Linked DNA regions of Roseivirga sp. BDSF3-8. The main gene of each other region encodes a partner of the protein of the gene in region 2 in a complex. Links are inferred from orthologs where the notes say so. Each region holds a gene or a part of one and is shown on either strand. Other genes may lie near its edges.

Evidence for each region.
Region 1: the proteins of smc (region 2) and AB9P05_RS10200 are in contact, whole or in part, in a crystal structure (PDB 3ZGX), measured with the Bacillus subtilis proteins. The link is inferred for Roseivirga sp. BDSF3-8 from one-to-one orthologs.

What each region holds. Positions count from the first base shown.
Region 1 is NZ_JBGNFV010000001.1:2,453,787-2,465,412, reverse strand. The notes cover bases 8,749-11,626. They hold AB9P05_RS10200 (ScpA family protein), read right to left. Parts: upstream 10,624-11,626; coding sequence 9,874-10,623; downstream 8,749-9,873. Other genes in these bases: dxs (1-deoxy-D-xylulose-5-phosphate synthase), read left to right, coding at 10,828-11,626; AB9P05_RS10205 (lysylphosphatidylglycerol synthase transmembrane domain-containing protein), read right to left, coding at 8,749-9,873. Also shown: protein translocase subunit SecDF, read right to left, coding at 20-3,106; AB9P05_RS10245 (hypothetical protein), read right to left, coding at 3,217-3,603; AB9P05_RS10240 (TrkA family potassium uptake protein), read right to left, coding at 3,650-4,342; AB9P05_RS10235 (uridine kinase), read right to left, coding at 4,339-4,968; AB9P05_RS10230 (non-canonical purine NTP diphosphatase), read right to left, coding at 4,976-5,554; AB9P05_RS10225 (FKBP-type peptidyl-prolyl cis-trans isomerase), read right to left, coding at 5,563-6,045; AB9P05_RS10220 (FKBP-type peptidyl-prolyl cis-trans isomerase), read right to left, coding at 6,144-7,070; AB9P05_RS10215 (bifunctional oligoribonuclease/PAP phosphatase NrnA), read right to left, coding at 7,063-8,100; AB9P05_RS10210 (nucleoside-diphosphate kinase), read left to right, coding at 8,292-8,711; more of AB9P05_RS10205, read right to left, coding at 8,734-8,748. UniProt on the Bacillus subtilis protein: Participates in chromosomal partition during cell division. May act via the formation of a condensin-like complex containing Smc and ScpB that pull DNA away from mid-cell into both cell halves.
Region 2 is NZ_JBGNFV010000001.1:4,104,022-4,116,904, forward strand. What follows is about bases 5,075-9,209. They hold smc (chromosome segregation protein SMC), read right to left. Parts: upstream 8,827-9,209; coding sequence 5,275-8,826; downstream 5,075-5,274. Other genes in these bases: AB9P05_RS17025 (hypothetical protein), read left to right, coding at 5,075-5,264; AB9P05_RS17035 (hypothetical protein), read left to right, coding at 9,003-9,209. Also shown: AB9P05_RS17005 (hypothetical protein), read right to left, coding at 1-41; AB9P05_RS17010 (TonB-dependent receptor), read right to left, coding at 50-2,968; gliding motility protein GldC, read right to left, coding at 3,197-3,541; AB9P05_RS17020 (M48 family metalloprotease), read right to left, coding at 3,691-4,503; more of AB9P05_RS17025, read left to right, coding at 4,758-5,074; more of AB9P05_RS17035, read left to right, coding at 9,210-9,539; AB9P05_RS17040 (M48 family metallopeptidase), read left to right, coding at 9,645-11,726; AB9P05_RS17045 (hypothetical protein), read right to left, coding at 11,801-12,121; AB9P05_RS17050 (acyl-CoA desaturase), read right to left, coding at 12,263-12,883. UniProt on the Bacillus subtilis protein: Required for chromosome condensation and partitioning.

The DNA.
Region 1 (11,626 bases), 1.7 Mb from region 2 along the record:
TGATAGCCTTACTTATCTATCAGGCCTGTACTTTTTTCCTGGCCTCAGACCTCTCGTACAGATCCACTACAGTAGGAGCGGCAATAAATATGGAAGAGTAAGTACCTACGAGTATACCTACAAACAGGGCAAAGCTGAACCCTCTGAGTACCTCACCACCGAAGATCAATAGGATAAGCACCACAATAAGGGTGGTTACTGATGTGATCACGGTACGGTTGAGGGTACTGTTGATGGCAATATTAAAGGTAGACTTGGTGTTATTGCCTACACGCTCGCCGAGGTATTCACGAATACGGTCAAACACTACCACGGTATCGTTGATGGAATAACCGATGATGGTAAGAATGGCGGCTATAAATATCTGATCTACTTCATAGCTGAATCCCAGCAGGCCGGCTATGGCAAAAGCAGAAAGCGTAAACAGCACATCGTGGAACAGGGCTACGATGGCACCCAGTCCAAACTGCCACTTATGGAACCTCACGTAGATGTAGAAGAAGATGGCTACCAGTGCAAGCAGGCCAGACTCCCAGCTACTGCGTTTGATATCGGAGGCGATAGTAGCCCCTACTTTGCTTGAGCTTGATATGGTAAATGAATTGGCTGCATCATCAAGAGCATTTCCATTGGGAACGAAGGTCATCCCTGTAGCCTCGGTAATACCGGCCACGAGGCGGTCTTCTACCAAACCATCTGCCTCCTCACGCTCATCATCGATAAGGTAACTTGTGGTTACTTTCAGCACATTGCTGCTGCCGAACGTTTTCACCTCCACACTCTTATTCTCAAAATCATCTGTGAGGTCTACTTTCAGTTCAGAAGGAACCACAGGCTGCGTAAAGCTAACCACGTAAGAGCGACCTCCTGTAAAGTCAACGCCGAGGTTAAGACCAAAAACACCCAGTACGATCATACCAATAAGGATGAATGCACCTGAGAACATGTAAGCCTTCTTTCTTATACCGATGAACTCGATATTAAGACCTGCCAGCAGTGATTTGCTGAACGGAGTGGCAAAAGAAATTTTGCTGTCATCACCTTTCTTCGTCATCCATGTAACTATCACCCGGGTGATAAATACGGCTGAGAAGAATGAACAGAAGATACCGATCATCAGGGTAACGGCGAAACCTTTAACAGGTCCCTGGCCAAGTACAAACAGGATGATGGCAATGATAAGGGTAGTCACGTTGGCATCTATGATAGAGCTGAATGCCTTCTCATAACCAAGCTGGATAGCCCGCATCTTATTTACGCCATTTCGCAGTTCTTCACGGATACGCTCGAAAATGAGAACGTTGGCATCTATCGACATACCGATAGTAAGTACGATACCGGCAATACCCGGCAGGGTAAGTGATGTACCGAGTGAAGGCTGAGCAAGGATACCGAGTATAAAGAGTACGTTGAACAGCAGGGCCACATTAGCAATGATACCTCCTTTGCTATAGTAGGCGATCATGAACAGGATCACGATACCAAGTCCGGCAAGAATAGAGATCACGCCCTGAGCCTGAGCCTGCTTGCCGAGTGTAGGTCCTACGACGGCTTCTTCTACAATACGTGTAGGAGCAGGGAGTGAACCGGCCTTCAGTACATTGGCAAGGTCTTCAGCTTCTTCTATGGTGAAGTCACCTGTAATCTGGCTGCTGCCACCGGTGATTTCACTCTGTACTACAGGAGCAGAGTAAACGTAGTTGTCAAGCACGATAGCAACGGCTCTGCCGATATTGGAAGCAGTAAGGCGCGCCCAGTCTCTAGTACCGGCAGGGTTCATACGCATGCTGATGCCCGGATTACCTGTGCTGAAGTCGATGCTGGCATTTGATACGGCATCACCTGTAAGAGGGGCTTTGCCACCACGCTCTGTTTTGATCGCGTACAAGCGGAGGGCTTCCATTTGGTCCTCGTCGCCTTCAGCCCCCATCTCGATTGGCTTAACCGCCCAGAGAAACTTGATATTACGGGGAATAAGAGACTTTATTTCATCTCTTTTCAGTATTCTGTTGATCTTGCTGGTGTCCTTCACTTCGTAGTAAAGGCTCATCTGATCAGAATAAACAAGGTTACGGAAGAGGGCTGACGTATTCTGATTCAATGCACTATCAGCAGCCACGCTGTCTGCCTGGGCAAGCTGGGACTCTAGGTCTTCCTCACTAAGCTCAGATGTATCTCCCTCCGTGAGAGCTTCTTCTTCTGCGCCGGCTTCGGTAAGCTCTGCCTGAGGCTGATCCTGGAGCATTTCCTGGATGTCTTCTTCGTTTACTTCAGGGGCGTCAGTTTCTTGCGTTTCACCTGTGGCTCTGGCAAGCTTCTCTTCCTGCAGCAGCTTCTGGTTTATTGAAGAAAGCACAGCACTCACTTCGTTCATATTCTGTACCTCGAAGAATTCGAGCTTGGCCACTCCCTGGAGGAGCTTACGGATACGCTCTTTATCTTCCACACCGGGTAGTTCCACCTGGATACGGTCGCTGTTAGGCAGGCGCTGTATGTTTGGCTGGGTAGTACCGGCACGGTCAATACGTGTACGCAGGATCTGGAATGAGCGGTCAATAGCCCCTTCTATCTCCTCGTTAATAACAGAAAGGATCTCCTGGTCGGTAGACTGGAAGCTAAAGCGGTCGCGGTTGGCGGCGTTGGCAAATACTTCTGCGAGTCTGCCGTCGGGCTTCTCTTCCTTATAAGCTTCGTAGAATAGTTCGGTGAATGGCTCCTCACTGGTGCGGGACATTTCACGGGCACGCTCGATAGCGGCATTGAAAGCAGGATTCTGCGAGTTATTGGCCAGGCCACGCACGATCTCTATGGGGGATACCTCAAGTGTTACGTGCATACCACCCTTAAGGTCAAGCCCCAGGTTTAACTGGTTATTCTCAATATCCTCAAAGGTATAGCCTGCACCAAGGAAGTTATACACTTCTGTACGGCGGAGGCTGTCCAGGTAAGCCTGTCTTTTTTGATAATCAATACTGCCTGATTCTGTAGTGGCATATTCTGTAGCCTCGTCAATAAATGAGCGGGCGACAAAGGTAAAATGCAAATAGAATAGGCAAAGGGCCGTAATAATTACGGTCAGCGTTACAATTATGCCTTTATTACGCATTGGGTATACGTTTTAAATAAATAGATGAGTAATGTTATTGTAAGATGTATAGCCCGTGAGCTACACGATAGAAGGTACCGCTATCTGAAAAGAGAACGGAAAGGATGCTACTAGGGCGCGTTGGGGGAAATGATGCGCCTGAATAAGGTTTTAAAATAGACCTGTGTGGCCGGTGCCACCATACGGGGCAGGGGCGGCATGGAAAATTCTATTCGGGGAAGGTTAGCCACAGCCAGTGCGGGGAGCACATTAATGTGGAAAGGAGCTACCGGCAGGGTAGCATGCAGGGCAGAAATAACTTCCTGCTCTTCTCTATCCTCAGAGAATGGCTGTTTGTCGTCAGCAGAATGATCCTCCTGCGTGCTGACAGAAGATACCACACCGACCTGATCACCGAAGCCCTGCAGGGCGGTGAAGGAAGGACCTGCACCGGTGATGAACACCAGCATAAGGGCGGCTACCTGCCAGACGATGGATATGGAAAATTGTTTCCGCATAGTTGAAGTCGCGAAATTAGGGAATTAATAACAATATTCCACTTAATTACTTATTGACTTCTATAAACTTGTTTACATCCTGTACTTTACCAAGGATGATTATGATGTCAGTTTCATAAAGCACGGTATCTCCTTTGGGAACACCAATGATGTGCTCTACCTTGACTACCTCACCTTCTTTTTCTTCTTCGTAAATACGCTTGATGGTGATCAGGTTGAGGTTATACTTTTCACGTAAACCAACTTCGCTTACTGTTTGGTTCACTACACGGCCAGGGGTGTTGATCTCGACAATCTCGTAATCATCAGGCAGAGGCAGAAAAGAATGCATATTTGGGTGCAATAGCATCTCGGCCACTGTTTTACCTACCGTATCCTCGGGGCTTAATATTTCCTTGACACCTACCTTTTCCAGGATCATCCGTTGCTGCGCATTGGCCGCCCTTGCAATGAGCCGATTAATACCCAGTTCCATGAGGCGTACTGTAGTAAGTAAGAGGCCTTCGAAGTTTTCTCCTATGGCCACAACCACGGCATCCATGTCCATGATATTCTGGGCCTGCAGGGCCTTAACATCTGTGCTATCCAGGGCCACGGCATAGGCTACATCATCCTTCATGGCTTCTACTTTATCCAGATGGATATCGATAGCCAGGACTTCTGCGCCCCGACCGGCGAGTGTCCGGGCGATGGAGGTGCCAAACTGGCCCAATCCTATTACTGCGAATTTATTGGTCATATCCTGGAGCGTAAAAAGGTCACGAGCATATCGAGCGAACGGTCGAAGGCATCGTCGCGGTTATTGGGCAGGATAACATCTGCCTCGTACTTAAATGGCTTAATATATTTATCAAATGTAGGCGCCACATGTTTCTCGTAGCGATAGAGCACGTCCTCAAGGTCATAGCCTCTTTCGTCCCGGTCACGGATGATCCTTCTCTTAAGCTTTATGTAGTCACGAGCATCAATAAACACCTTAAGGTCAAGTAACTCTGATACCTCCGGATAGTAGAATACGAAGATTCCCTCGACCACAATGATGGGGGCGGGCTTGAAAATAAGCTTTGAGGGGGTGGCCTCAGGGTTATTGAATGTATATTCTTCCCGCTCTACGATGACACCTTGCTTGAGCTTACGAATATCGTTAGCATATTCCTCATGATTGATGCTATGAGGGGTGTCAAAGTTCTGGACGCCATTCTCATCCACAGGTTGCAGATGACGTGGCCGGTAGTAATTGTCCTGGCTGATAAGGCAGACTTCATCAGAGGTGAACTTACCTATCAGGCTATTGAGAAAACGGGTCTTTCCACTGGCGCTACCGCCTGTAATGCCAACAATGTAGGGATTATGGCCTTCCTTCATCAGAGGATTATTTCTTCTTTTTAAGGAATTTGATAAGTTTAGCCACGGCGAGAGCCCTGTGGCTGATATCGTTTTTTTTGCTGCTACCCATTTGGGCAAAGGTCAGTGACTCTCCGGAGGGAACAAAAACGGGGTCGTAGCCAAAGCCTGCTGTCCCTTTCTTTTCATCAATGATCTCCCCTTTAATGCACCCTTCAAACTGCCTGAGCTTCCCATCGATGATAAGGGAGATAACGGTCCGGAACTGGGCGCGGCGGTCTTTTTTATCTGCCAGCCTTTCGAGCAGCTTACGGATGTTGGCCTCATTATCACGTCCGGGTCCGGCATAGCGGGCGGAATATACGCCCGGCTCACCATCAAGTGCGTACACCTCGAGGCCGGTATCGTCTGCAAAGCAGTCTACCCCATAGGTTTGATGCACGTATTCTGCCTTTTGGGCACTGTTCCCTTCCAGGGTCTTCTGAGTCTCTGCCAGCTCCTCGTGACAGCCGATATCCTGAAGGCTCAGGATATCGTACTCATCACCGAGAATATCACGGATCTCGTCGAGCTTTTTCTGGTTATTGGTAGCGAAGCAAATCTTCATAATCAGAATTACCTGACGCTAATTAGATGGACTTCGAAACCAATGATTGTATAAGGAGGAATGGGACCTCCGCCGGTGCTACCGTAGGCCAGGCGAGAGGGCAGGAAGAAGGTACCTGCACCGCCTTCGTTCAGTTTTAAAACGCTGTACTCGAACCCTCTTATTACTCTCCCTTCGCCAATGACGAACTCGAGTGGCAGGCCATTTTCGTTACTGTCAAAGACATTGCCACCTGGAAAGAAGCCGGTGTAGCGCACGCTTACGGTATCGCCTTCCCGGGGGGCGGGTCCTGTGCCTACAGAATCGATATAGTAGCGCATACCACTGGTATCGCTCTGGTAGGCAATATTTCTGGCATCCAGAAAGTCCTCGATGGATTGTACCTCTTCTGCGTGAGTAGGGGGAACAAAGGGTTCAGGGTCATCGTCATTAAGACAACTGAACAGGGCGAATGGCATGATAGCCAGAATATATAGCAGTGATTTTTTCATATTCAACAAACGATCAAACGTCCAAATTTACATAGTATACGACAAATAAAAAGCAGGCACAGGGCCTGCTTTGGTATTTAATGCGTTTTTGTATACGCTTAGTTCGCTGTATCGGTGTTTTTCTTTACTTCGGTCACACTCAGCTCAAATACAAGAATGCTGTTAGGACCAATCTGTGCGCTGCGTCTCTGATTTCCGTAAGCCAGGGCACTAGGGATAATAAGGGTGGCTTTATCGCCTTCGCTCAGGTAGCCAATGCCTTCGTTCCACCCGGGGATAAAGCGGGTTATGCCATACTGCAGGCCGATGGGCTCATAAGGTCTGCCTTCCATGAAAACGCCTGCTTCGCGGGCGGTCTCTTCAATGCTGGAATCAAATACGGTACCGTCAAGCAGGTAACCTGTGTAGTTGATCTTAACGCTGTCGCCTTGCTCAACCTCTGGGCCGTCACCTTCTTCGGTGATCACGTAGCGAAGTCCTGATTCGGTTTTTTCCAGGCCTTCCATGTTGTTCTCAGCAATGTATTCTTCAATGGCGGTCTCGTCCTTTTGGGTCTGCTCGCGGCTCATGCGCTCAGCGTACTCCTGCTGGTCGGCTACTTCTACCAGGCGAATGTTAAAGGTGATGTTCTCTTCGGCTTTAACGGTATCAGGAAGCTGATCCATGTTAAAGGTCTTTTTGAAGAAGGTTTCGGCACCGACTTTAGCCTCTACGCTATCGCCTACCTGCATCATACTGATGATTTCTTCAATACTTCCTTTCTGGCCCATCATGGTAGAGTCATACACCATTACGGTATTACCATTAGGCATTTCGCTGCTGCTGAAGAACTCATCTCCATCATCAGCGGTATAGGCAAACTTCATTACCACTACTTTACCATGAGAGGGGCTGGCGCCTTCACCTTCTTCGATGTACTTGTACTGTACACCGCTTTCGAGTGTTTCATACTCTTTGGTATCGCAAGATGTGGCTGCGGCCAGGGCCATAACGGCAAATGCGGCCTGTCTGAAAATTTTATGCATGTTCGTTGATCGGTTTTCCGTTTTGCAATAGTTGGTCTTTGTAGTCATCCAGCAGGCTCTCGAATTTTTCTACTGTTTTTTCGAGGCTGTCATCGGATTTGCCACCGGCGGCATTTTTGTGTCCTCCGCCTTCAAAATGGGCCCGGGCAAACTTATTGACACTAAAGTCACCCACGCTTCTAAAGGACATTTTAACGGCTTCTGTACGGTCGATGATAACAGCGGCCAGGGTGATTCCTTCAATACCGAGCGCATAGTTAACAAGGCCTTCGGTATCACCGGTCTTACTATTAAAGCGCTTTAGCTCTTCGGCAGATATGGCGAAGTAGGCTGTACGGTATTCGGGTAAGACGGTAAGCTTTTCGTTAAGGGCATATCCGATAAAACGCACCCTGTCCAGGCTATTGGTATCGTAAATGAGTTTGGATACTTTGCTCACATCGGCCCCGTACTCCATAAGGTCAGCAGTGATGATGTGCACATTGCGGGTGGTATTAGGGTGCTTAAAAGACCCGGTATCGGTCATGATACCTGCATAGAGGCAATCGGCTATGTCCGGATCGAGGAGATCTGTCTCTTCCATATCACGGATGAGCATATAGATCAGCTCGGCGGTGGCGGCGGCTTTCTTATCCCATTTGCTAAAGTCAGCAAAATCTTCCGGCTCTTCATGATGGTCTATAAGGACCTTGGTAGCGGAAGCATTGCGAACGAGCTCGCCGAGCTCATTGATACGATGGAGATTAGAAAAATCCAGGCAGAAAATGGCTGTAGCCTCTTCTATAAGGCTGGCCGATTGCTGCTCGTTACCCTCGTTGAAGACGATCACTTCATCATTTCCCTTCATCCAGTGCAAAAAGCGGGGATAATCTGTAGGGGTAATGACGGTTACGGAATGGCCTTTCTTCTTCAGAAAAGCAGCCAGCCCTAACGAACTGCCCAGCGCATCCGCATCCGGCTTGTGATGGGTAGTGATAACGACTTTCTGAGGTACGCTTAAGAACTCTTTAAAAGATGCTAAATTTTGCATTGGCAATAACCCTTTTTTGACAGGGGGGTTGACCTCAGTGAAGTGCAAAAGTGATAATAAAATAGATAAAAACAAAAGCAGGCCGGCCTGACCGGGGCTGCTGAGCGCTTTTTGCCTTCACTCTTAATAATTAAATATAAATGCTATTTTTGCGGCCGTAAATACGGTTTTTATTCCAAAATTGACTCAACATGGCAGGAAACAGGACATTTTCTATGATCAAGCCTGACGCTTACGAAGCAGGCAATACAGGCGCGATCCTCAAAATGATGGAAGAAGCAGGCTTCCGTATTGTTAGCATGAAGCTTACCAGACTTACGGCAGATAACGCCGGAGCCTTCTATGCAGTTCATAAGGAGCGTCCATTTTATCAGGATTTGGTATCTTATATGTCCAGCGGTCCTATTGTGGCGCTGATCCTTGAAAAAGACAATGCTGTGGCGGACTTCCGTAAACTTATCGGAGCTACTAACCCTGCTGAAGCAGAGGATGGCACTATCCGCAAGCTGTTTGCCAAGTCTATCGAGGCTAATGCGGTACACGGATCTGACAGTGATGAGAACGCAGCTATCGAGGGTAGCTTCTTCTTTGCTGAAACGGAGAAGTTCTAATCTCCGGTATCGGAAAGATTAATTAATTGCCGGTATCCCCGTGGGTGCCGGCTTTTTTTGTGCCTCCGCCGTTATTTGCTTTCTCTTCCTTCCGGGCTTTGAGCTTATCTTCTTCTGCCTTTTTCTTAAAAAAGACTCTGCGTATCCAGCGGGGAAGCACGAGGGCTCCGAGCAGGAGGTAGAGGTAGTAGGTGAATAGTCTCCAGAGGATGTTGGTGCCGATGGTATAGTTGCCGAGGAAGTTCTCAAAGAACACGGGGAAGGCAAGCTCGGCGGTACCACTGCTACCGGGGGTAGGTGAGAAGAGCATAACTATCCAGAGAATGATCTGCCGGGCGAAAATGGTGAGGTGACCATTGAGGTCGATGCCGGCAAATGCGGACATGAGCGCATTGAGAAGGATGTACCTGGCTGACCATATAAAAATGGTGAAAAGGGAGATCTTAAACCAGTAGGCAAAGCCTTTACCTTTGAGCTGGGCGCTTGCCATGATAATTTCGTTGCCGTGCTCATAGGCTTTGTAGCGCCACCTTTTTAACAGGCGGTTGCTGGTAAGCCGGATAAGGAGCCACTTGAAGCCGCGTGGCCTCACAAAAAGGGCGAAGGCCATAACGGAGGTGTAGAAAGCGATAAGGCTGTAGCTGACGTAAAACACGGCCTTAAGGTTAATGCCGAGCTTGGCTATGGTGGCTACTTCCGGAAATATGTCGCCTCCGGTAACGAGAAGAATGAGGGGGGCAGCGACGACAAAGAAGAGGTTATCGAAGATGGCGGTGACCATAACGAAGGCGAGGGACTTGCCGAGATTAAGGCCTTCCTTATTCATAATAAAGACGGCAACGGCGGTACCGCCTACCACGGAGGGGGTAACGGCGGAGGCAAACTCCCACATAATGATGGTGAATACGCAACTACCCCATGAAAGCTCTTTGCCGGTAATGGTGCGAAGCCTGGCGACATAGCCTGCATCCCGCATGAACAGCACCAGAAAGGCCAGTATGATGGGGAGGGTTTTGGCATTGAGGACGAGCCTCAGGTCTTCCACCCGGATGGATTCATCGCTGGCAAAAAGATAGAACACTATACCCACACCGATAACGATCGGTATCCATACATTTTTAGGGTTTAATGTCTTGAATATCTTCTTAGAGTCGATGTCCATTTAGTGGGCAAGTTCCTTTTCAGGCTTTTTTATCCAAAAATTATTGAAGCCCTCGCCGAGCTGAATAGTGATCAGACTTAACTGCACGAGCTCCAGTATGGCCAAAAAGTTAAAAATGACGGCGATCTTATTGGGGATCTTTTCAATTACCTTTTGAAACGGAACGGGGTCATTACCTTCCACCTGGTTCAGAATAAACTCCTTTTGCTTTTCGATGGTGTAAGGGTATTGTACTACCTGGTGCACCGGCCGGTTCTGCTCATCCTCATACCGCTTCATTACTTTAAGGTATGTTTTCAACAGCTTAAAGAGGTCTATGTTTTGCAGTTCGGCCTCAACATTGGAAAGTTCGCTGAGGGCGCGCACCTCTTTGATGACGTTACCCCTCTTTTCGGCATGGAGCATGTTCTCTTCCATGGTGGAGAGCTCCTTTACTATCTCTTTGTATTGCTTATACTCCAGGAGGTGACGCACGAGCTCCTCGCGGGGGTCTACTTCGTTACCTTCTTCATCGAGAACGGGCCTTGGCAGCAGGGTTTTGGCCTTAATACGCATAAGGGATGCGGCGACCAGGATGAATTCACTTGCTACCTCGATATTAAGTGATTCCAGATGGTGAAGGTAGTCAAGGAAGTCATCTGTGATTTTAGAGATTGGAATATCGTAAATATCAAGCTCATCCCGCTCTATAAAGAAGAGGAGCAGATCGAAGGGGCCTTCGAAAAGAGGTAACTTGATCTCAAAACTCAATTCAGGGAATCTTTTTTACGATTATTGCCGTTTTCTAAATTTCAAAGATATTATGAAATTGCTTAGGAAGCATAGCGAGTGAAATTTTTTATGTAATTTTGACAATGCTGGCAATCCGGAAAAGGGCTTGTCAGCGTATTTTTTAAGGGCAAACATTTCACTTAGGCGAAGGTTTGTTTAATTATTGCACCAAAAAAGGTATACATGCTTATTGAACCCGGTAAGCTGCTGGCCCAGGTAGAGACCCCGGAAGATCTCCGGAAACTCGACCGTTCGCAACTGGTTCAGCTTTGCGAAGAACTAAGGCAGTACATTATAGACACCGTTTCCGTATACGGAGGCCACTTTGGCGCCAGCCTTGGCGTGGTAGAAATGACAGTGGCACTGCATTATGCCTTTAATACTCCGGTAGACCAACTGATATGGGATGTGGGCCACCAGGCTTACGGCCACAAGATCCTTACCGGGCGAAGAAACGAATTTCACACTAATCGTAAATACAAAGGTCTCAGCGGCTTTCCCAAGAGAAAGGAGAGCGAGTACGATACATTTGGTGTAGGGCACAGCTCTACGTCCATATCGGCCGGCCTGGGTATGGCGATAGCTTCTCAGTATAAAAAAGACGACCGCCAGCATATTGCTGTGATTGGTGACGGCGCTATGACGGGGGGTATGGCCTTTGAGGCGATGAACCATGCGGGGGTGAGCAATACGAACCTGCTTATCGTGCTGAACGATAACTGCATGTCGATAGACCCTAATGTAGGGGCGCTGAAGGATTACCTGACGGACATCACGACGAGCCACACGTATAATAAGGTGAAGGACGAGGTGTGGAACCTGCTGGGTAAGATGAGCAAGTTTGGCAAAAGTGCCCAGGAGATAGGCTCAAAGGTGGAGAGCAGCATGAAGAGCTTTCTGCTGAAGCAGAGCAACCTCTTCGAAAGTCTGAACCTGCGCTACTTTGGCCCGATAGACGGTCATGATATAGACCACCTGGTAA
Region 2 (12,883 bases):
AATGCGAATGCCACCCGGCTATATCGATAAAGTTTATTCATGGCGGGTATCAGTTCATTAATTCGTCAAAGGTGATAGACACATAGTAAATGGCTCCGATATTAGGGCCACCATAGTTGAGTACATAGCGCTCATTTAGGAGGTTTGAGCCACCTATCTTCACGATAGACTTCATGTCAGGTAGCTTGTAGCTAAGCTGTGCGTCGAAAGTACCTACAGCAGGTACAATACCCTGTGCAAATGAAGATTCGTACAGGAACTCCTCCTGCCAGCGGTAGGTCACCTTAAAGCCGAAGCGGTCTGTTACCTTACGGTTTCCGAAGCCAATGTTGAATTTGTGCTCGGGCGTATTAAACTCAGCAAGGAAGCCCTGCTCCACCAGCGCATCAGCGTCATTCAACCTGTTCCAGTTATAGTTTACGTCAAAGCTATAACCGTCCATGAGACTGTATGTAAGGCCAAATACTGCGCCCTGGGCCGATATGGACTGGTCCACATTCGTATAAGTCTGGAATGTATTCTGATCCGACCCACTCAGCAGCGACTGCGCATTTATTGCGTTCACCGCCACATCACCGGAAGCTTTACGAACCTGCACCTGTGCAATAAAGTCATCGTAGCGATTATAGTAGTAAGCAAAGTCGATCAGCAGATTGTTGTTAAACAGGCCCTTATAGCCGATTTCATAGGCCCGTACTTGTTCCGGCTTCACCGGGTCGAATTCCGCTCTCTCGAGCAGGGCGATATTCGCAGGATCAACAAGAGCTGCTGTAGTGCCGGAATCGGCTACTGCGGCGATATATGTATTTACTGATCGCGCTGTGTAGGCGTTATTAAATATGTCATAGGCTTCGTAGTACTGGGGGAGACCTCCAATCAGGCGGAATGCACCCGTACTCAGGTTGATGTGCTGACCCTGCGTGGTAGGGATACGGAAACCGGTCTGGTAAGACGCACGAATATTATGTGTGCCTTCACCTAAGGTGTAGACTCCCGAAATACGCGGGTTCACCTGTCCGTCGAAGTTTTCATTCTTATCATACCTCACTGAGCCGGTCAGTTTGAACTTATCATCAAACATTCGCTTACCGGCTTGCATATATCCGCCATATTCCTGTATGGTGATGTCATTTCCAGCCGAGTCAGCAAAGATGGTACCGTTAGAGTTAAGCTCATACAGCCTGTAGCTGGCACCTACCTGCAGTTCCAGGGCATCCGTAATGTTCTTAAAGTCATACTGTGCTTCACCATGCCACAGGTTAGTCGCATCGTCAAACTTGGCTCCCTGGGGAATTACTTCGTCCCTGATTTGGTCAGCCGCTTCTTCAAATCCGGCAGTGCCGGGTAATAATCTTCCCTGATCCGCAATCTGCCTGGCAGCCCAGTGTGCAGCCTGGCGCTGCTGCGCCGTACTGGTTCCCGGAGCAATGCCACTTTGCTCCAGGTATCCGAGGTAGCCCCCGAGGTATGTTCCGAACCAGTCAGGGTTACTTTGCCAGGAATTATTCACCTGTAATGCCAGGAAGTCAGCAATATAGCTATCACCTGAGCGCTCTTGCGTGGTATATCCCCTTACAAAGAAGTTATCACTGCGAAGCTCCAGTTTGTATTGGGATATGTTAAAGTTAGACAAGGAGTAACGCTGGGCACCAGTGTATACTGTGGTACCGAAACCGTAGTTCCAGTTGGCAATACCTTCAAGCCTGTCACTGAAGCGATAATGTAGAGCTGCATTAGCCTTAAAGTTTTCTGCACCGTAGTCTACCACACTTTCTTCCAGGTACGGGGTACGTGCCACGACCACATTAGGAATGTCACCCTCGTCAATATAAGGACCATAACCTGCTGCCCGCAGTTGGTCTTCAGCATTAAAGCCTACCAGCGGCATGGCAATAGCGGCATCGTCGCCATAGCCGTGCACCAGGTTAGCGCCGGGATTTTGATAGTAAGTAGAGAGTACATTATCCGGTAAGTCTGCGTACAGTCCCTCACCACCGGGAGGCACGGCGGCTCCGAAGTCACTCGGTCCGCGCTCAGGAAAGCGATCGGAAAGGTCTGTGCCATACCAGTCTTCTGCCTGTGAATAGCTCAGGTTCACCTTAAAAGCAAACTTATTGTTAAAGGCCTTGGCATAACGGATAGCCGCTGTGTACATCGGTTGCGGATTTTCCGGCTCCAGCGAGTTGCCGTTAAAGTGATTCAAACCAAATTTGGCCATAGCACTCAGTCCCTGGTACTGGAAAGGGTTCTTACTGTTTACCAGCAGGATACCATTAAATGCATTAGGACCGTACAGGGCAGAAGAGGCACCTGGAATGTATTCCAGTGTCTCCACATCCAGTTCCGTAGGGCCGTTCAGATTACCCACCGGAAAGTTAAGCGCCGGCGCCTGGCTGTCCATTCCATCGATCAACTGCACAAAGCGCGTATTACCCGTACCGTTAAAGCCACGGCTGTTGATAATCGTAAAGTTGATACTACTCGTAGTAACATCCACACCCTTCAGGTTACCTATACTTTTGTAGTAGTCGTCAGAGGCGGTGTTGCGTATTTCCAGGATGTCCATTTTTTCAATGGAAACCGGAGACTGCAAAATGTTTTCCTCCACACGCGAGGCAGACACCACCACCTCCTGTCCCAGTAATACCTGTTCGGACATCTGCACATTGATGCCCTCAGAAACGGCATCAGTTATCACAAGCTCCTGTGGTTCGAAGCCTACAATGGAATAAACGAGGGTTAGGGGAGGGGCAGAGTTAACTTTCAGGCGGTAGTTGCCTTGTATATCCGTCACCGTTCCCAGCACCTTGCCTTTCACGATAATATTCACACCGATAAGCGGTTCGCCGGTCTCAGCATCGGAAACCTGGCCGGAAACGATAGTTTGTCCCTGGCCAAATCCCTGATAGGTAATGAGCATGAAAACGGCCCATATCGCCAATAGGCGGCTGTAAGTAGTTCTCTTCATATTTAATGGGCTTACGTAAAATTGTCAGACAATAATAGGTTGTTTTAAATATTCTTCATTTTTGATCATCTAAAATACATTTTTTATCTCATTTACCGGCTGCAGGCGTTCTTTTTTGAATAAAAAGGGAAATAGGAAACTAAATGGAAACTGATGGTATACTATTAAATAAAAAAATCCGGCCCCTTTCCGGAGCCGGATCTTATAATATCATACCGGGATCAGCGATCAGATCTTACCCGCCTTTATTTCTTTTTCTACGTGCAGCGCCAGTTTCTCCACCAGCTCATTCGTCTGTTGCGACATAAGCTCGTCCCCTGTCGCATTTAACATGCTTTGAGCCAGGCCGCCCAGGCAGTCGATATAAAACCGCTTCATATCACGTACCTCCATGTCCTTAGCCCAAAGATCTATCCGCATCGTGTTCTTGGCGGCATGATCCCACAGACTTATGCTCACAGACTTGGTCTCGGTCAGCTCAGTAATGCCGCTTTCCGAAGCCTGCCAGAATATCTTTTCAGGTACCCGTTTATCGTCTAGTTCAACCTCGAATTTTATTTCGGATCGTTTCATATTCGGCTATTCGTTCGTTAGTGCCGCAAACTTACGAAAATTTACATTAGTGATTCACCCCCTTTTGTCCTCTTCAGGCAAGGGTAAAATATAAATGGCTGCCTGGTATTACACAGACAGCCATTTTGATAAGTTCTTTCCTCTAAGAATCAGGGAAGCATATTCTTGAAATTATCGTAGCTGGAAGGGTTCAGCGGAGTCGTATCACAGTTAATGTCCTCAGCTTTTGCGTTAATATCCGCCACCCGGTTATCCGGTGAAGGGTGCGTGCTCAGAAACTCAGGTGTACCACTATTTTGCTCTTCTGCTAATAATTTTTCAAAGAACGAAGCAGCCGAATTACACGCGTAGTCCGTATCGGCAAGGTAGTCTACCGAGCGGCTGTCCGCCTCTTCCTCAAACTCCCTGCTAAACCGCAGGCCAGCCAGTCCGCCAGCTATCTGAGCAGCTATCTGCTCCAATGTGCCAGGGTCCTGACCCAGGGCCACACTCAGCAGGATAGATATACCATACTGGCGCTGTAGTTGCCTTGACGTATGGCGCAGGTCCGCATGAGCAATCTCATGGCCCAATACCCCGGCCAGGTCATCTTCTGAGTCCAGGTATTTTATCAGTCCCGTATATATATAAATATATCCGCCCGGCGTAGCAAAGGCATTCAGCACATCATCATCCTGGATGATCTTAATTTCCCATGCAAACTCTTCTTTATAAGCCACTTCATCACTCGCCAGAATTTCATCCAGTATCCCCTCCAGGTAGGTATATGCCTCAGGGTATTGAGACTCGCTCAATACAGGAAACTCCTGTGGATTATTGGCTATTTCCTGTGAAACCTGCTGACCCAGCTCCACATCGTTTTGTACACTGAAAAGGCTCAGGTTATTATTTTTATCACATGCCTGTAAAAAGCACATCAGAACCGCTATTAGCAGTACCGGTAAACGTTTCAGTCGTTTCATAATACTCTTTGGTTGTCTGGCTATCCCCCTTCACCAGAGGCTTTTTTATTAAATTCAACAAGGAATGGGCCTGTTCTGTTAGAAAACCCTCCTGCTGTTCCAGGTAAAATTAGTCAGGTATGTACAAAAACAGGGCCAGAGGTAAGATATTCGTTCAATGTGTGTTCTGCGGCATTGTCAATAGTAGTAAATTTGCCTATCTTCAAATAATAACATCCGCTTACCACTTAATGGATTTATCCAAATTGCGCTTTTTGAGAAGGGCCGTTGCCTTCCTCTCCTTCACTATTGCCATCCTGGCATTTATAAACTTTGCGTTCCGGGTAAGACCTGACAATGATAACCTCACAGAGATCAGCGCTAAGTTTGACGGAGTACAAAACCTGCCCAGCGGCGATGTGGTGCTGGACCTCATGGAGCACAATGGTACCGTCTACATTAAAAGCAGCCTGGCCACTTATTTTGACTCCGCCGCCTTTACCAGTGAAGTAAGAAGTGGGGATGTTTTGTATATGTCTGTGGAAAAAGATGGCTTACGAGACGTAGTTGATTACCATGGCAACATACTATCCCTCCGGACAACAGCTCATACCTACCTTCCCCTGAATCACGCCATGAACGCCTACCGCGATGCCGTTCACAGTGCAAGAAGAGGCTTTATTCAATTTCTTATACTGACTATGGTGCTCCTGGTGCCCGAACTAACGCGCAAGCGCCGGGCAGAACACGCCGATTCCACTATCAGGCCTATCTCCCTTTAGTCCGCAGGGTTTATTCCTCAGGCAGGTCTGCCATTTCACGAAGGTCTGCCGCCACCACCCGGCTCACACTCTCCACCATAGTCACCCCATAGATCACATCCGTACTGGCCATCGTGCGCTTGTTGTGCGTCACTATGATGAACTGAGACTGCTCGCTAAACTTCTTGATGATCTTGTTGAACTTGTCAATATTCGCATCATCAAGCGGCGCGTCCACCTCATCGAATATACAGAACGGTGCTGGCTTAAGCAGGTAAATGGCAAAAAGCAGCGAGGTAGCCGTTAGCGTCTTTTCCCCACCGCTGAGCTGATTAATTGTTAGCGGCCGTTTGCCCTTAGGCTTAGCCATGATCTCTATGCTGCTTTCCAGCGGGCTATCCGGGTCCGTCAGCTTCAGGTCGCACTCGTCCTCTTCAGTAAACAGACTGCGGAATACCTTGATAAAGTTAGCCTTGATCGCTTCAAAAGACTTCAGAAAGTTCTCCTTAGCCACCGTGTCTATCTCATCGATCGTCTGCAGCAAACTGTCCTTAGCCTGGTGCAGGTCTTTTTTCTGCTGGCTGATAAAGGTGTGCCGTTCGCTGATCTCCTCATAGGCTTCCATCGCCATAGGGTTCACCGGCCCTATTTTCTCTATCTTTTGCTTGATGTCCTGTACCCTTTCCTTAAGATCAGCCTCACCCATGCCCTCCTTAGCCTCCTTCTGCTCCTCTGTTTCTTCCGGCAGGTTATCCAGGTCTATTTCGAACTCTACGCTCAGCCTTTCCTTCACCGACGCCAGTGACAGCTTAGCCTCATTCATCTGCTGCTGCAGTTCCATCACCAGCGTGTCCGTATTCTGTAGTTGGTCGCGTAATCCCCTCAGGTCCTTTTCTACCTTATCTATCTGCCCCCGGCTTTCATAGTAGTCCTTTTCCGCCTCATTTACACCCGCCTCTATGCTCTCCTTCTCGTGGTACATTTCCACCAGTTGGTCGTCACCCTCCTCATTGCGGTCCAGCAGTATCTTTACCTCCTCTTCCGTACGCTTCAGTTCGCCCTGGTTTTTCTCAAGGCGCTCCCGGCTGCTTTCAAATGCCGCCTGCTTAAAGCTGATCTCCTGCTCTACACTGTTCACCTTATTCTGCTGCTGATGGAAGAGGATGTTCTGCTGGTTGTAGCGGCTGCTGTTCTGGGTAAGAAGCTCATTTTGTACCACCAGCTCACTGTTCAGCGTGTTCACCCGTTCATCCATCCCCGTGCTCGCTTCCTGCTCCTCACGTACCTTAGGTTCCAGCTCAGCCACCTCATCGACTAGCACCTCAATTTTGTCCTGCATATCCTCACGGCGCGTAGCCGCACTGGTCAGCATTTCAGCCAGTTGCTCCTTTTTAGTACGGATAGAGACATAGTTCTCACTGATACGGTTGATCTCCTTTTGCAGTTCGTCTATCTGCGTTTTTACCGTACTTTCCCGCAGGCTATTAAGCTCTTTTTGCTTCTCCTCCTGTCCCCGTTGGATGTCGCTCAGCTTCTTTTCCAGCGATTTGATCTCCTTCTCCAGTTTCTCCAGGTTCTTGGCCCGCCCTATGCGCTTTCCTTCAAAGAGGCCTACCGAGCCACCGCTTATACTGAAGGGCCTGCGGATCGTACGGCCACTTTCACTGATAAACAGGCAATCAGGATCATCCGGAAACTCATCACGATCCCCCTGCACCAGGTACACCTTATCCAATATATAAGATACCAGGTGACGGTACTTACCATCATATTCCACGATCTCAGTGGCAGGGATCGCATTATTAAAAAGTTTAGGAGCGTGTGGCTTAAACGTGTCAAAACGATCCAGCATGAAGAAGTTAGCCCTTCCGCGGCTTGCTTCGCTCAGCAGGTTTACCGCCTGGTAAGCCTGCGCCTCCGTTTCCACCACAAAGTAGTTCATGTAAGGCTCCAGGTAGTTTTCTATTGTTACCCGGTACTTATCCTCACACGTGATGATGTCCGATAGGAGAGGGGCATCCTTCGCCCATTTGCTGCTCTTTTTAAGAAACTTGATAGCCTCCGGAAAACCCTCCAGATTTTCTACCAGCGATTTCGTAAGGCTATATTCATTCTGCCGCGCATCAAGCTTACGGTTTAGCTGCGTCCGCTCTTCACGGATCATTTCCAGCGTTTTTTCCGTGCTTTCCAGGCGCTCCTGCAAGTGTTCCTCCTGCGCCTTTAGCTTCTCGATCACACTATTTCGCTGATCCAGTTGCTCACGCAGCTCCTGTTCCTTGTCCTCAAAGTCATCAAGGCTCGCCCGCTGCTCACTCGTGTCAGAGGCCGTACGCTCCAGTTCCTGCTTTAGCGAGCTTAGCTGCATCTGCTTTATTTCCAGGCTCTTCTTTAGCTGATACACCTGGTCCTGGCGGCTGCGCTGGCGTTGGGCCAGGTCATTAAGTTCCTCCTGTAGTTGGCTCGTTACACTTTTTTGATCCTCATAAGCCTCAGTATACTCCTCCAGCAGGTTTTCCGTCTCACGTAGTTGCTTCTCAGCCACCTCTTTCTCCTGGCTCAGAGATTGTATACTGAAGTGAGCCCGTTCATTACTTTTCTTATCCTGCTCTATCTGGTCACGCAGGTTGTCCGCCTTATCCGAAAGAAACCTCAGCCGCTCATTTTTGATCTTCTTATCACTCTCCATCTGGCGTATCTTCGCCACATGGTCATTCAGCGTACGCTGCCGGCCGCTTAGCAGCTTCTCCTTTTGCAGCAGGCTGGCCTTTACCTTTTCTATTTCAGCCTCCTTTTCGCTCACCTGGCGTCTCAGGCTCACCTTCAAGTCACTTTCCCCTTCCAGCTTTTTTTGAATATCCCGGGTTTTTTCCCGGGTGCGTTCAATATTCTTCAGCGCCAGACTTACACTAAAGGATTTATACTCCTCCTTCAGTTTAAAATACCGCTTCGCCTGTCTTGCCTGTCGCTCCAGGCTCCGCATATTTTTTTCTATCTCATACAGCAGATCCTCCACCCGGTCCAGGTCAGCATCCGTATCGGCCAGCTTTTTCAGCGTTTCCTTTTTGCGCGTCTTAAATTTGCTGATGCCTGCCGCTTCTTCAAATAGCTGCCGGCGGCTGTTGTCCTTATCATTCAGGATATCATCCACCATTTTCAGCTCGATGATGGCGTAGCTGTTAGTCGCAATACCCGTGTCCATGAAAAGGTTCGTGATGTCCTTCAGGCGGCACACCACCCCATTGAGCAGGTATTCGCTCTCACCAGTGCGGTAATAGCGGCGCGTAATGGTTACCGTCGTGTACTCCGTAGGCAGTATGTTCTTCGTATTATTAAATGTTAGAGACACCTCTGCCAACTGCTGCGCCTTACGGTTCCGTGTACCGTTAAAGATCACATTCTCCATCTTATCCGAGCGCAGCATTCTCGTCTTTTGCTCACCCAGCACCCACCGTATGGCATCCACCACATTGGACTTGCCACAGCCATTAGGGCCCACTATACCCGTAATACCGCGATCAAAATTAATGACAACGCGGTCACCGAAACTTTTGAAGCCTTTGATCTCCAGTCGTGTCAACTCCATACCGCCACAGGATTTAGGTAATTAAGCAATCTACAAAAATATAAAATCTCAGCAATTTTACCCGACTTCTGCAGAGCCCCAAGCGCCGAAAAATCAAGCTTACCACCCAACCGGAAAAAAATTATGTTAATTTAGAGGCGATGGATAATTTCGGCATATTTATATACATAGCCTTTATGATCATTTACGGGATCATGAAGGCCATAAAGAAGAAAAAAGAAGCCAAACAGCCGCCCGTCGTAGGCAAAGGAGCCCGGAAAGATACCGACACAGGATCCAAAGGCTTTGATCTGGAAGAAATACTAGGGGAGGTACTTGGTGAGAAGAAGAAAGAACAGCCGCGGCAGCAGCGCCCTGTTGAAGAGGAAGTGGATGACAGAGACCACATGAACACCTCTCAGAATAGGCAAAAAAGGCGTAAACTGTTTGATGTAGACCCTGACCACCGCAAACCGGAAGAGGACAAGCACGTAAAGCCAGCCAATAAAAGCAGCCGGTATACGTCACTCAACGAGATGGGTAATCAGAAGGCCCAAAAGCTTGATGAACTGGTGTCACTGGACGACCGCACACGCTCTTCCCTTGAGGTAGTCCACCTGGATGATGATGATGATGAAGTAGGCAGCCATGCAGACATCCTGCATGCCCTGCACGACCAGCATGAGTTCAGGAAAGCCTTCATCATGGGGGAAATCATCCGGAAAAAGTACTAACCCCCTTCTTGTTTTGATATACATAAGTCCCTGGTGCATATAGCGGCAGGGATTTTTTTATATCTTTTGAGCAATAAAAGCCTGCCTGCCTTTAAAGAAAAAAACATGAGTTTAAACACCACTGCTGTCCGGTCCGCCAATATCAAAAAACTAACCACAAAAGCCCGGTGGTCCATAGGTCTCTTTCTCATTGCGTATGTACTCCTTTCATTAGCAGCATTTACACTTGTAGCAGGTTGTGTGGCAATTTCTATCTGGGCTGTAAGCACATACCCCTCTGCATTCACCATCTGTGGGGCCATTCTATTAGTCATATTCAGTATCGCAGTGCTTGTATTTACACTCAGGTTCGTATTCGCAAAACATTATCCGCAAACAGGTCACCTGCCGGAGGTTACTGAAAGTGATGAACCTGAGCTATTTGCTTTATTAAGAGAAGTATCTGATGAGGCTAAAACCACCATGCCACATAAAGTATTTCTCTCTCCTGATATCTATGCCGCTATAGTCTTTCCTGTATCCTTCTGGCACTTGTTTTTGCCTGTAAAAAAAAGCCTTGTTGTAGGAGTCGGATTAATAAATACATGTACAGTTCAGGAGCTTAAATCCTTATTGGCTCATGAATTTGGTCATTTTTCACAGGCTAACCTCAAAATTGGGATATATACACATTTGATAGAACAGGGGGCATACAAGTTACTTTATGATAACGCCGATTACTATATGGGATTGGAAGAGCTCGGTGAAGATGACAGGGTAAATAATTTGCTTAGTCAGGCTACCGGGTTTCTGGCAAGAGGCATAGAGTGGGTGCTCAAAAAGCTTCACGGGTATATGGCTGAAAGTTGTCTCGCACTTTCCAGGGAAAATGAGCTGAGGGCAGATGAAATAAGTATTCATATTGCTGGTTCCCGGCCTTTTATCAATTTAAATTTAAGGTCCCGTTTAGCTGAATATACCCTCCAAAAGATCATTGAGCTTTACAGCGTAAAAGCTGGAGAAAAAGTAGCATCGAGCAATATCTATACAGACTTAAAGATAGGATTAAAAGTATTATCACGCTTCAACGGTTACCCCCTGGTAAATGGACTACCCCAGCCAGACCCGGATGAAATCAGGCGTATAAGCCACCAAAGCCTTGTGATTTTGAATCCATGGGATAGTCACCCGGATGACCTTAAGCGGATCAGTCAGGCTGAGAAACTCAACATAGTAAGCGAAATAAATATAGAAGAAACAGCCCCCTCCCTCTTTCGTAACCTGGAGCACTATGAGGAAATGTTTACCTACCGGTATGGAGTAGGCATAGAACCAGATACTCCGGAACAGGTAATATGGGAGGAGCATGAGTTTGCTGATGAACTGGCAAAATTGATTTCTGATAGTGGATACTACGATGAACGGTATAATTACTACTATGACGGATATGTGCCACATAGGTTTGACCTTAATATCCCCCCTGCAACACAGTTATATCCTGATTTTGAGCAATTATTTGCAAAGGACAAGGTGGAGAAAAGGATGAAATATACTGCTCTGACAGAGGATATAAACACCCTTACCCACATTAGTAAAAGAGACATCCCTGTAAAATACTTCTTTTATGATGGGGAGCAGTACCACCACAAAAATGCGGGTAAGCTTGCCGCTGCTATAGGTGAAAAGGCAAAGCATCTGGAAACAGAGATCACTAGTAATGATCAGCAGGTTTACCGGGCATTTCTACATTTAGAAAAAGAATATAACCAGGAAGAAAACCTCACGATCATATATGACAAACTGTTCAGGCTTAAGGAGTATTACCACGATCAAAAAGAACTTGAAGAGAGATTAGATAGAACAGTTGATATGGTGCAGGAAGCTAAAACCGAAAAGGAACTGCAAAATGCATTTATCGAAGTAGAAAAACTTCAACCCAGGTTAAAAGAGCATCTCACCAGCCTCTCTATGGAAGAAACATTTACCAGTTTCCTGTCACAAGCTGAAAAAGAGGCTATAAATTATTACCTGGAAAAGCCCATGAGGTATTATGGAAATGGCATCATCTATAACGAAAATTTAGAAATATTTGTCTCCGTGATAGTATTGCTTAAAAATACATATGTCAAAGCCTTCACCATAACCAGGAGAGCCATAATCGACTATCAGATAGAATTAATGAATAAAGTACCCCCTCAAAAAACTTGAGGCTGCCCCGTGTTTAGGACAGCCTCTTGTGGCTCATTTACTTTAAATAATTTAAAGAGTTCGAGCGTTTATTCTTAATTATCATCTTCTTCACTCGTAGCAGTTGGCTCCGTTCCTGTAGAACTCTCCATTTCACTGCCGTCTTCATCCACCAGTTCCTCGTTGACCGACTCACCACCCTTTGCCGTATTACTATCATCAAAGGGAGTATATTCTGACTCCGTTTTCTGATAGTGCGGCTCCTCGTTCATCGTCTCATATTCAGTGTGCAAGTCTCCGTCCTGCTCATACACAGCTTTATCCTCCACATCATTGCAGGCTACTGCCCAAAAGGCAAATACCATGGCAGGCAGCATCATCAAAAATTTCTTTTTATATGAATATATAAGTCTCATTGCGCTCATTAAATGATTGATTATCAAATCGTTAATTAGGCTCCTATTACAAACAAATAACCCCGGACCTCCCAAAATTGTTTTGAGAAGCCCGGGGTTAGTCCGTAGGGCAAGGCCCTGATTAAGAGCTTAATAGCTCCTTTATGCCTTCTGAAGCCGTATTATCCGGAATACGTGAAGAATACGAACGACAGGATAAGTAGGGTCAAATTCGAACCATTTCACAGCAAAATTAGGACGACTGGGAAGCTTATGGTGGTTGTTCTGGAACAGTTCACCTAGCATCAGTATATCCAGTATCAGGCTATTACGGCTCTTATCCTTATTATCAAAGTTAGAGTACCCGTATTTATGCCCGCTCCAGTTTACAATAGCACCATGAATAGGGCCCATCAGGAAGTGGATAGGCAATAAGAAGTACATGGCCCAGTGTGTGTAAGGTAGTTCAAAGACCGTAATGCTGAAGAAGTAGATAGCTACATATAAGGTACCCCACAGGATACGGCTTACATAAGACCCGCCCACGCGGTCCATCTTCTTCCAGTCAGGAACATTCTTAAGGAAGCGAGGCTCAGCCTTGTCCTTCTCATGAAGGTAAGCATTGTAAATGTTTTTAGTCTTCCACATCATGTCAAAGAGGTTCTTGGCATGGTGAGGACTATGTGGGTCTTTTTCAGTATCGCTGTAGGCATGATGCATCCGGTGCAGGATAGCATAAGCCCTGGGGCTCAGGTAGCTGCTGCCCTGGCAGGCATAGGTGAA